3 regions of the Arthrobacter arnarulunnguaqae genome follow, and region 1 is predicted to be linked to each of the others. Evidence: riboswitches for the same ligand, from Rfam matches in the RefSeq annotation. Region 1 holds a riboswitch; each other region holds the start of a gene.
The links. A riboswitch is a leader RNA that binds a small molecule or an ion and turns the genes downstream of it on or off. The one in region 1 is predicted to bind S-adenosylmethionine.
Positions count from the first base shown of each region.

Region 2: another riboswitch for S-adenosylmethionine. It lies ahead of ACHAAJ_RS05670 (hypothetical protein); the one in region 1 lies ahead of ACHAAJ_RS00295 (bifunctional o-acetylhomoserine/o-acetylserine sulfhydrylase).
Region 3: another riboswitch for S-adenosylmethionine. It lies ahead of ACHAAJ_RS08955 (ABC transporter substrate-binding protein); the one in region 1 lies ahead of ACHAAJ_RS00295 (bifunctional o-acetylhomoserine/o-acetylserine sulfhydrylase).

Region 1 covers NZ_JBIMER010000001.1:75,560-78,826, reverse strand. Annotated here, with positions in the region: gene metX (homoserine O-acetyltransferase MetX) at 1-63, opposite strand, end outside; gene ACHAAJ_RS00295 (bifunctional o-acetylhomoserine/o-acetylserine sulfhydrylase) at 141-1,484, opposite strand; SAM riboswitch class IV at 1,559-1,676, opposite strand; gene ACHAAJ_RS00290 (VOC family protein) at 1,812-2,453, shown strand; gene ACHAAJ_RS00285 (CPBP family intramembrane glutamic endopeptidase) at 2,551-3,267, opposite strand, start outside.
Region 2 covers NZ_JBIMER010000004.1:65,421-68,687, forward strand. Annotated here, with positions in the region: gene ACHAAJ_RS05660 (DNA-3-methyladenine glycosylase family protein) at 1-604, shown strand, start outside; gene ACHAAJ_RS05665 (siderophore-interacting protein) at 631-1,467, opposite strand; SAM riboswitch class IV at 1,581-1,698, shown strand; gene ACHAAJ_RS05670 (hypothetical protein) at 1,708-2,205, shown strand; gene ACHAAJ_RS05675 (acyl-CoA thioesterase) at 2,202-2,666, opposite strand; gene ACHAAJ_RS05680 (App1 family protein phosphatidate phosphatase) at 2,663-3,267, opposite strand, start outside.
Region 3 covers NZ_JBIMER010000007.1:136,921-140,187, reverse strand. Annotated here, with positions in the region: gene ACHAAJ_RS08955 (ABC transporter substrate-binding protein) at 1-1,466, opposite strand, end outside; SAM riboswitch class I at 1,560-1,649, opposite strand; gene ACHAAJ_RS08950 (acyl-CoA dehydrogenase family protein) at 2,033-3,267, opposite strand, start outside.

The DNA of each region.
Region 1 (3,267 bases):
GTATCCGATGACGAGCTCGGGCAGCCAGCCGCCCGTCTCGAAATCGAAGGCGCCGGTGCGCAGGGTCCGCGGAACGCCGTCGGTCCGCGGACCGACGGCGTTCGGAGCGGCGCGCTCCGACGTCGCGTTGAAGTCGAGGGTCACCGGGCCGCCTGCAGGTCCGAGGGCGCGGCCCGGCGGACGGCGTCGAACCCGGCCAACAGGTCGGCGATGATGTCATCGACGTGCTCCAAGCCGACCGACAACCGCACCAGCCCGGGAGTGACCCCGGCGGCGGCCCGCTCGGCCTCGCCCAACTGCGCGTGGGTCGTCGACGCCGGGTGGATGACCAGCGAACGGACGTCGCCGATGTTGGCCACGTTGGAGTGCAGTTCCAGCCCGTCGACGAAGGCCTGTCCCGCTTCCGCGCCGCCCTCCAGGTCGAACGCGACGATCGCGCCGGTGCCGCGCGGTCCGTACTTGCGCCCCCGTTCGAACCACGGGCTCGACGGCAGGCCGGCGAAGGCCACGGAGCGGACGGACTCCCGCGCCTGAAGCCATTCGGCGACCTTCTGCGCGTTGGAGACGTGGCGCTCCATACGCAGGCTCAGCGTTTCCAGGCCCTGGGCGATCAGGAACGCGTTCAGCGGGGCCGCCGCGGAACCGAGGTCCCGCAGCAGTTGGACGCGGGCCTTCAGGATGTAGGCCAGGTTGGCTCCGAGGGCGCCGCCGACGCCGAGGTCGCGGGCGAACACCAACCCGTTGTAGGACTCGTCCGGCGTGTTGAACGTCGGGAACCGCTCGGGGTCCCGCGCGAAGTCGAAGTTGCCGGAGTCCACGATCACACCGGCGATCGCGGTTCCGTGCCCGCCGAGGTACTTGGTGGCCGAGTGCACAACGATGTCCGCGCCCCATTCGATGGGGCGGATCAGGTACGGAGTCGCCAGCGTGTTGTCCACGATGAGCGGGACGCCGGCCTCGTGGGCCGCGGCGGCGAGGCCCTCGATGTCCAGCACGTCCTGACGGGGATTCGAAACCACCTCGCCGAAGAAGGCCTTGGTGTTCGGCCGGACCGCCGCGCGCCAGTGTTCGAGGTTGTCGGGATCCTCGACGAACGTCGTCTCGATGCCCAATCGACGCAGCGTGTGCTTGAACAGGTTCTGCGTCCCGCCGTAGAGGCTCGGGCTGGCCACGATGTGGTCGCCCGACTCGGCGACGTTCAGGATCGCGAAGGTCGTGGCGGCCTGGCCGGAGGCCAGGAGGAGAGCGCCGACGCCGCCCTCGAGGTCGGCGATGCGGTTTTCCACGGCCTCGGCCGTGGGATTGCCGATGCGCGTGTAGATGGGCGCGAGTTCCTGTAGCGCGAACCGCGCCGCCGCGCTCTCCGCGCTCGGGAAGACGAACGACGTCGTCTGGTAGATCGGCAGGGCGCGCGCCCCGGTTGCCGCGTCGGGTGTTTGTCCCGCGTGGATCTGGCGCGTCTCAAAGGACCAGTTGGTGGACATTGTGGTGCTCCTCTTTCGTCTGAGGGGCCGCACCAAACGGAGTTGCCACACGGAGTGTGACGCCGCCCGGAACCGACCCGCGCTTGCCCCGCGCCACGCTTGGCGCCGAGCCCGGTCCTCACCCGGGGCACCCCACCGCGAGTGGAGGGTTGCCGGCCAGCAAACCGGGGTTTCGCGCTGGCACTCATGACCTGTAGAACAGTTTCGCGGATGCCGCCGCGCCCCGCAAGCGACGCCCGGCGAATATGACGGGGTTTGACACAGCCTTCGGCTCAAGTAAGGACAACCTAAGTCGAGACGCACCTCACAAAGTGCCATCATGGGCACATGAGGTTGGACCACGTTTCATACGCTTGCGGACAGGATGGGTTGGCGGCCACCGCCGACCGCATCAAAGACACTCTGGGGATCGAGTCCGTCAAGGGCGGCGTGCATCCCCGGTTCGGCACACGGAATGTCATTTTCCCGTTGCTGAACAACCAATACCTGGAGGTCGTCGAGGTGCTCGCGCACCCGGCCTCTGACAAGGCTCCGTTCGGCCAGGCCGTGCGTGCGCGGTCGGAAATGGGCGGAGGATGGATGGGCTGGTGCGTCGCCGTCGACGACCTGGCCCCCTTCGAGGAGCGGCTCGGCCGGTCCTCGGTTCCCGGGAACCGGAAGTTCCCGGACGGCCAGGAACTGACGTGGCAGCAGATCGGCATCAAGGGGCTCATCGCGGACCCGCAGGTGCCCTACATGTTGCGCTGGGACGACGGAACCGAGAACCTGCACCCGTCTCGCGCGCTGGAGCCGGTGGGGCGGATCTCCCGGATCAGCATCGCCGGCTCCAGGGAGCGGGTGCGCGAATGGCTGGGAACGCCGGAGCAGAGCCCCCTGGAGGGAGTGGACGTCGAGTGGCAGGCGCCCAACGGGACGCCGGGCATCATGTCCGTGACCTTCGAGACCCCCAAGGGATCGATCACGCTGTAGCGGGACGGGACCTTGCGGACAGGACCGCGGGACACGAAGTGCGGGCCGGACATCCGCTGTCCGGCCCGCGCCGCTTAACCGAGGTGAACTGCTTGAGCTAGGTGCCCAGCCCGATCGCCGGTCCGATCAGCGCGTAGCCGACGAACCCGGCCGTATCGAGCAACGCGTGGGCGATGACCAGGGGCATTACCCGGCGGTACTTGAGGTACAACCACCCGAAGACCAGCCCCATCAGGAAGTTCCCCACGAACGGGCCGAAACCCTGGTAGAGGTGGTAGCTTCCGCGCAGGATCGCGCTGGCGACCACCACGGCCCACGGGCCCCACGCCAGACGGCGCAACCTGTCGAAGAGGTAGCCGACGGCCACCGTTTCCTCGAGGAGGCCGTGGCGCACCGCGGACAGCACCAGGACCGGTATGGTCCACCAGTAGGGTTCCAGGGCGGACGGCACGATGGCCGTGGTCGCCCCCAAAGCCCGGCCCGCGGCGTAGACGCCCAGCGTTCCCGCGCCGATCACGGCGAACAGCCCGAAACCCCACCCCAGATCGCGCCAAGGCCTCCGGAAGTCCAGACCCATGGCCCGGAACCCATTGGTTCCCGCTTGGGCAAATAGGAAGAAAACCAGCGCCACGGGGACCAGGGCGAACACGATGTCCAACATTTGGTAAGTCAGGTCGAAGAGGGGACGCTCGCTCAGCGGGTTGTTCATGCTGGTCGTCTGCCCGCCCAGCGGGGCCCGGCTCAACTTGTCCAGGAGGCTGACCGCGGCGTAGACCGCGGACTGTCCGAGGGACAATCCGAGGACCAGTGCGAT
Region 2 (3,267 bases), on a different contig from region 1:
GAACGCCGTGCTCGCGGCCGACCCGCTGCTGGCTCCGCTCGTGGCCGCCCGCCCGGGCCTGCGCGTGGCGGGGTGCCTCGACCCGTTCGAGGCGGCGGCGACCACCGTGCTCGGCCAGCAGGTCTCGCTCGCCGCCTGCCGCACGTTCGCCGGTCGGCTCGTCGCCGCGTACGGCTCGGACGGACCCGCAGGGCTCCGGACCTTTCCCGCGGCAGAGGCGGTTGCCGAGGCGGCACACGAGCGTCTGCGCGCCGCCGTCGGCATCGCGAACGCCCGGGCACGCACGCTGCGGGCGCTGGCGGGCGCGTTCCTCCGCGCAGGCCATGCGGAGGGTGAGGTGATAAGAAAAGTGCCGGGAAGTCCGTGGTTTCCGCTCTCCCGCGCGGAATTGCTCGCACTGCCCGGCATCGGAGAGTGGACGGCCGACTACCTGGCCGTCCGCGCCTCCGGGGACCGCGACGCCTTCGCACCCGGGGACCTGGTGCTGCGCCGCGCCCTGGGCGGCATCTCGACCACGGAAGCCGCCGAGCGCGCGCGGAACTGGAGCCCGTACCGCGCCCACGCGCTGATGCACCTGTGGACGTCCACCGCCTACTTGAGGTAGCCGGCGGCTACCCGTCGGTGTGGCGGCTACTCGGGGAAGATCTGCCCGATGGGTTCGCGCTTCTCCGCCTGGAACGTATCCTCGGCCCGTCCATACGCCCAGTAGGCGGACAGCGAGAGCTGCTTGCGGTCCACCCCACGGTCGTCGGACAGGTAGCGCCGCAGCGCCTTGACCATCTCGCGCTCTCCATGGGCGAAGACCTGCACGCGGCCCTCGGGCCACTCCCCCGCCATGACGGCAGAAGCCAGCATCGCGCTCTCGGGGGTGACCGGTCCTCCGCGGTGCAACCAGCGCACGTCGATCCCGGCGGGCACGTCCAACGCGATCTCGTCCTCCGGTCCGGCGACCTCGAGGTAGGCGAAGCCCTTCGCGTCGGGATCCATGGTCTCCAGCGTCGCCGCGATCGCCGGCAGCGCGGATTCGTCCCCCGCGAAGAGGAACCAGTCGGCCTCGACATCGGGCAGATGCATCCCGCCGGGTCCGGAGAAACAGATCTTGTCCCCCGGCTGCGCGGACGCCGCCCACGGACCTGCGATGCCGTCGTCGCCGTGCACCACGAAGTCGATCTGCAGGGTGCCGGCCGCCTCGTCGACACTGCGAACGGTATAGGTGCGGCGCACGGGCATCTTGTTCGCCGGAAGCGCGGCGCGCAGGGCATCCATGTCGTACGGGGGCTCGAGTCCCAGCGCCGGATCGACGAACAATAGCTTCACGTACTTGTCGGTGGCGTCCTTGTTGCGGAACTCGGCGAAGCCGGGCCCGCCGAACGTCAGCCGAACCATGTGCTCTCCCAGCGTCTCGCTCGCCACGACCTCCAAGACAATCAGCGGCCGGGCCGGACGTGCTGTTGGGGGAACGCTCACTCGATATCACTCCTCTGGGCGCCGGGTCCTTCGGCGCTTCGGTTTTCCCCAGCCAATCCCACAAAATGACGCAACGCAAACCGTGCGCACTGCCTGCGCTAGGATTAAGCCAGCTTCACGAGATGCGGCCAGCTTTGGGCTCCGACCCGGCCGCACACCAACCCCATGCTTAACGGGTGGTTCGGATGACGAAGCGGCCGGCGGCCCACTCGACGTCGGCAAGAGCAACGGAAGGGTCCCATGGGCTTCCACACCACCGCCTCGGGCGCCGATTCCCTCTGTTCCTCGTTCGACCCCGGACACCGCATCCACGTGGCGGCACTGCGCCGCGCGCTGGCGCTCCCCGCCGACTGGGTGACCGTTTCAGTCGAAGTCGGCGTGCCGGAACAACGGGTCGTCATCCACGCAGCCGACGGCGAAGCCGTCACCACACACACCCACGACGCGTTCCAGGTGGCCGCCCGAATGCGCGGGCTGCCCGCGGCCGCCCGCGAAGCACACGCGCCGCCGCCGCGGGATGAGGCCTCCCGCCTCCGGCCGTTGCACGGACCCGTGCCAGCGCGCTGGCGGTTCGTCTGGAACGAATCGGCCGGAATCCTCGGTCTGCCCGCGGACCGGCTGCGCCACGCCGGACGAGCCTACGTGAGCCTGTCCGCGAACCCGGTGCAGCCGTGTGCACTGGCCCACGAGGAATGCCTCGGGCGGGACTTCGCGGAACTGGCGGCCCGGCTGTCCTAACGGAAGACCGGCTCGCCCAGGAACTCCGCGAGGGCCTCCCGGCGCTCGGCGGGGATCCGCATCAGACGGGATTCCCCGGTCGAGAAGAAGGCCAGGGTCGTGGTGGCGCGGACGCACACCCCGCCGTCGACCGGGTCGTGGATCTCGTAGGCGATGTCGAAGCTGGCCGGCTTGACCGCCGAGATCCACACGTCGACCTCGGCCGGAACGTTGCGGTAGTCCAGCGGTGCGGCATACCGCACGCGGTGTTCCACCACGAGCGTCTGGGTGCCGGCGGGCACGGCGGAAAACAGGGCCACCATCGGCTCGTTGCCCACCTTGCCCGTCCCGCCCGGGACGCCGAAGGCGGCGATGCGCGCTTCTTCCAGCATGCGGAGGAGGTTCACGTTGTTGATGTGCCCGTAGGCGTCCATGTCCGCCCAACGCATGGGCACCCGGACGCGGAGCCTGCGTCCGCTCACACCTTTTCCCCGCGGGCCTGCTTCTGCTCCACCGCGCGGAGTTGCTCGTCCTCCTGCACTCGCTGGTCCTCGGCGGAAACGATCCCGAGCTTCTCGAGTTCGGCGATGATCACGGCTCCGTCGGGAGCGTAGATCCAGGGCACGCCCGGCGTCGCGTCCACGGTGCCCATCGAGCGGCCGCCGGCCAAAACGGCCTCCGACGGCGTGAGCTGGCGGATCACGATCGCCCGGACGTTCTGCGGGTAGCGCTTGGCGAACTCCGCGTAGATCTCCGGGTCGTGCTGCCCGTCGTCGCCGACCAGCAGCCACCTCATCTGCGGGAACTCGTCCGCGAGTCGGCGCAGCTGGTCCACCTTGTGCTTCATGCCCGAGCGGAACCAGCGGCCCTCCGTCGGCCCCCAGTCGGTCAGCAGCAGGGCCCCCTCCGGGTAGAGGTTTCGGGTGAGGAACCGCGTGAGGGTCGGCGCCACGTTCCAGGCTCCGGTGGAGAGGTAGAGGACCGGGGATCCCGGACGCCCCCGCATCAGCCGCTCCATCATCACGGCCATCCCCGGGGTCGCCACGCGCGCGTGTTCGTTGAGCACGAAAGAGTTCCACGCCG
Region 3 (3,267 bases), on a different contig from region 1:
CGTTCCTCGGCGAAGAGTGAGTTGAGGTCCTTGTCCGCGTTGAGCGTCTGGGTGTTGGTCTCCGGTCCGAAGACCGGGCCGAGTCCCCCGTAGGCGAACTGCCGGGTGCCGAAGAACTCGATGTTGGGATCGATCATGGCCGTGGCGAGGAACGTGTTGTCCGCTGCTCGGTTGACCAGCTTCACGCCGATCTGGCGCCACTGCTGCTCGATCAGTTCGAAGGCGGGTTTGATCACCACGGAGTTGTTGGAGGAGGTGACGGTGACCTGCAGCTTCTCGCCGTCCTTTTCGCGGATGCCGTCTGTTCCGACCTTCCAACCCGCCTCGTCGAGCAGCTGCTTGGACTTCTCGGGCTCGTAGGCGAGTTCCGCGGAAAGGTCGACGTATCCGGGTGCCGCGCGGTTGAGCACCGACCCGGCGATCTCGTAGCTATCCGAAAGCACGGTGTCCTTAATGGTCTGGCGGTCAATGCCGACCTGCAGTGCCTGACGCACCTTGACATCGGCGAGCTTGCCGCTGCCGATGCGCACGGCGGCCATGTTCGCCGTTAGGTCCACGCCCTTCGCGGGAAGCACCTGCGCTCCTCCGGCTGCCAGCGCCGCCTCATCGGCAGGCTGCAGGCCGCGGACGAGGTCCACCTGGCCGGACTGCACGGCGCCGGCACGGTGGGCAACCTCCGGCAGGTACTTCACGGCGAGCTTGTCCAGATAGGCCGCACCCTGGTTCTCGGCCGTCTCGGGGGCCCACGCGTAGTCGGCTCGCTTGGCGAACACGACCTCCTCGTCCGTCTTCTCGGACTCGAACACAAACGGGCCCGAGCCGACGATCTTCGAGATTGCGGACTGGCCCGCGTTGTCCAGCTTCAAAGTTTCCGGGGAAACCAGTCCGGCGGTCACCGAAGAGGTCGCCCGGAGGAAGTTGGCGTCCGGGCTCTTCAGCGTGACCTTCACCTGGTTGTCGGCAAGAACCTCGGCGGACTTGTAGGACGCGAAGTCGACGTTCGGCTGCACCTGGGCGGCCTCGACCCCCAGACCCAGGGCGTCGAGGTTGGCCTTCACGGCCTGCGCGTCCAGCGGCGTCCCGTCGGAGAACGTCACGCCATCGCGGATGGTGAATGTGAACTCGGTCTTGTCCGCGTTGGCCTCGAACTTGCTCGCAATCCATCCGACCAGCTCGCCGTTCTCAGCGTCGAAGTAGGTGAGGCGGTCGAGCACGCTGTTGAGGACGTTCGCCTTCTCGTAGAAGCGCGCGGCCTGGGTCTGCCAATTGTTGATCGGAGTGACCTCGGCATAGGTGAACGTTCCGCCCTGCACCGGCTCGCCGGCGGCGGCCGACGGCTGGTTGCCGGACGCGCCCGATCCGCAGGCCGCCAATGCCAGGGAGGCGGCTCCCAACAGTGCGACGAGTGCGGAGGCGCGGCGAACGGTGCCGCGGCCGGGACGGGAAATACGGGGTGTGGGTTCCATAGTGGATCCTCTCGGTTGTTACCGAGGAACGCTCTGTCCGCGGCTGTGTGGACGTCGGCGGACCGACGTTTGAGAACCTGCGGAGTCTGGCAATCTCCATCGGTCCTGGCATGAGCACCGGCCCCGAGGGGGTGGTTGCTGCGGCGTCAATGAGCCAGGTCTCTCAGCCGCTCTGGATGGTTGTCGTGTGACTGCGGAACCGCCGCGGTCATGTTTAAAGTGTCTTGCAGGATCTTCGATGTGACCAAGGATTACGGCGATATGGCGAAACAAACGGACACGAACCGGCTTGGTGACGTCTCATTCGTTCAATGTTGCTCCAGATGACGCCGGGTTACGTGAGAGTGCGGCGCCGAGTAGCCGGACCGCGTTTTTGCGAGGAGTCGGACCGCGACTAGGCGAGGCCAGCGGTCCTCGTACTCGCGATGGGAGGTGGGAGGTGCTCCAGACCGGGTGAAAATATCGAGACCTCACGGAATTTCGGCAGGTCTCGGCAATATTGGGCGGTCTCGGCTGCAGGAGGGCGGGAGCGGTCGCGGGCGCGGCACCACCAACCGACCAACCGCTCAACGCGCGAAACCCACCTGGGCCACGTCTCCCACGGCGTCGAACTTCCGCGGGGCGGTTCCATTGACCTCGTAGTCCCCGACGATCCGCGCCTTGTAGATGGTCGGGTTGTGGGTCGCGACCGTGCGCGCGTTCCGCCAGTGGCGGTCCAGGTTGCACACGCGCGCCGTGGACGAGGCGCCGAGACCGTCGAAGAGCTTGGACGCCGCGGAGAGCACCAGCGGCTGGACCACGGTCTGCGCGCGGTTGGCGGCCAGCTCGCACACGGCCCACCGCTCGGCCTCCGTCAGCCCCGACTCGCCATCCACGGACTCGACCTCCGCGACGGCGGCCAGCACCACGGCGTCGACCGCGAACGCCGTGGAGGACATCTCCCCGATGAGCTGCAACACCTGCGGCTCCTCACGGACGGGAACGCCCGTACCGGTGCTGAATGTCCGGGTCCGTGCCTGGACGGCTGCGCGGGCGTCGGCCAGCGCGGCCCTCGAGATCCCGGCCAGCACGGCTAGCAGAACCAGTTGGAAGACGGCCGATTCCACGTGCGCCTCGAGCTCGGCCGGCCGAAGCAGGGTGTCGACCGGAACGTCGTCGAAGGTCGTAGATCCCGTGCCGGTCAACTGCTGGCCGAAGCCGTCCCAATCGTCGAAGATCCGCACGCCGGAGTGCTGCGTCGATACGACGGCGATGTGGCGCCCGGCGACGCCCGGCACCGTCGCCGCGACTGCCGCCCAATCGGCGAAGATGGTGCCGGTGCAGTAGTACTTTTTGCCCGTCAGCCGCAACAGGCCGTCGTGTTCCAGGAGCCGGGTGTTGAGCGTTCCGAGTTCATTGCCTCCGCGCTCGGTGTACGCGTTGCCGACCAGCTGTCCCCCGACGAAGCGGGCAAACCAGCGGTTGCGGACCTCCGCGTCGTCCAGCGTCAGGACGGATTCGACGAACCCGACGTGCGAACGGAGCAGGTGGGACACCTGCGAGTCCGCCTCGGCCAACTCGATGAGCAGCCGGAAGGTGTCCGCCAGCGATGCCCCGTAGCCGCCGTCCGCCTCCGGCACGCGCAGGGCGCCGAACCGCAGCTGGTTGAGCCATCCGACCTGCTCGTAGGGCAGCACCCGCTCGGCGTCGCGCACCGCGGCGCCATCGGCGATGCGCTCGAAGACGGGCCGAAACACGCCGGCCAGCTCGTCGTAGTGGCTGGTTGCGGGCACGCCCGGAGTCAGTTTGATCAGGTGGCGGG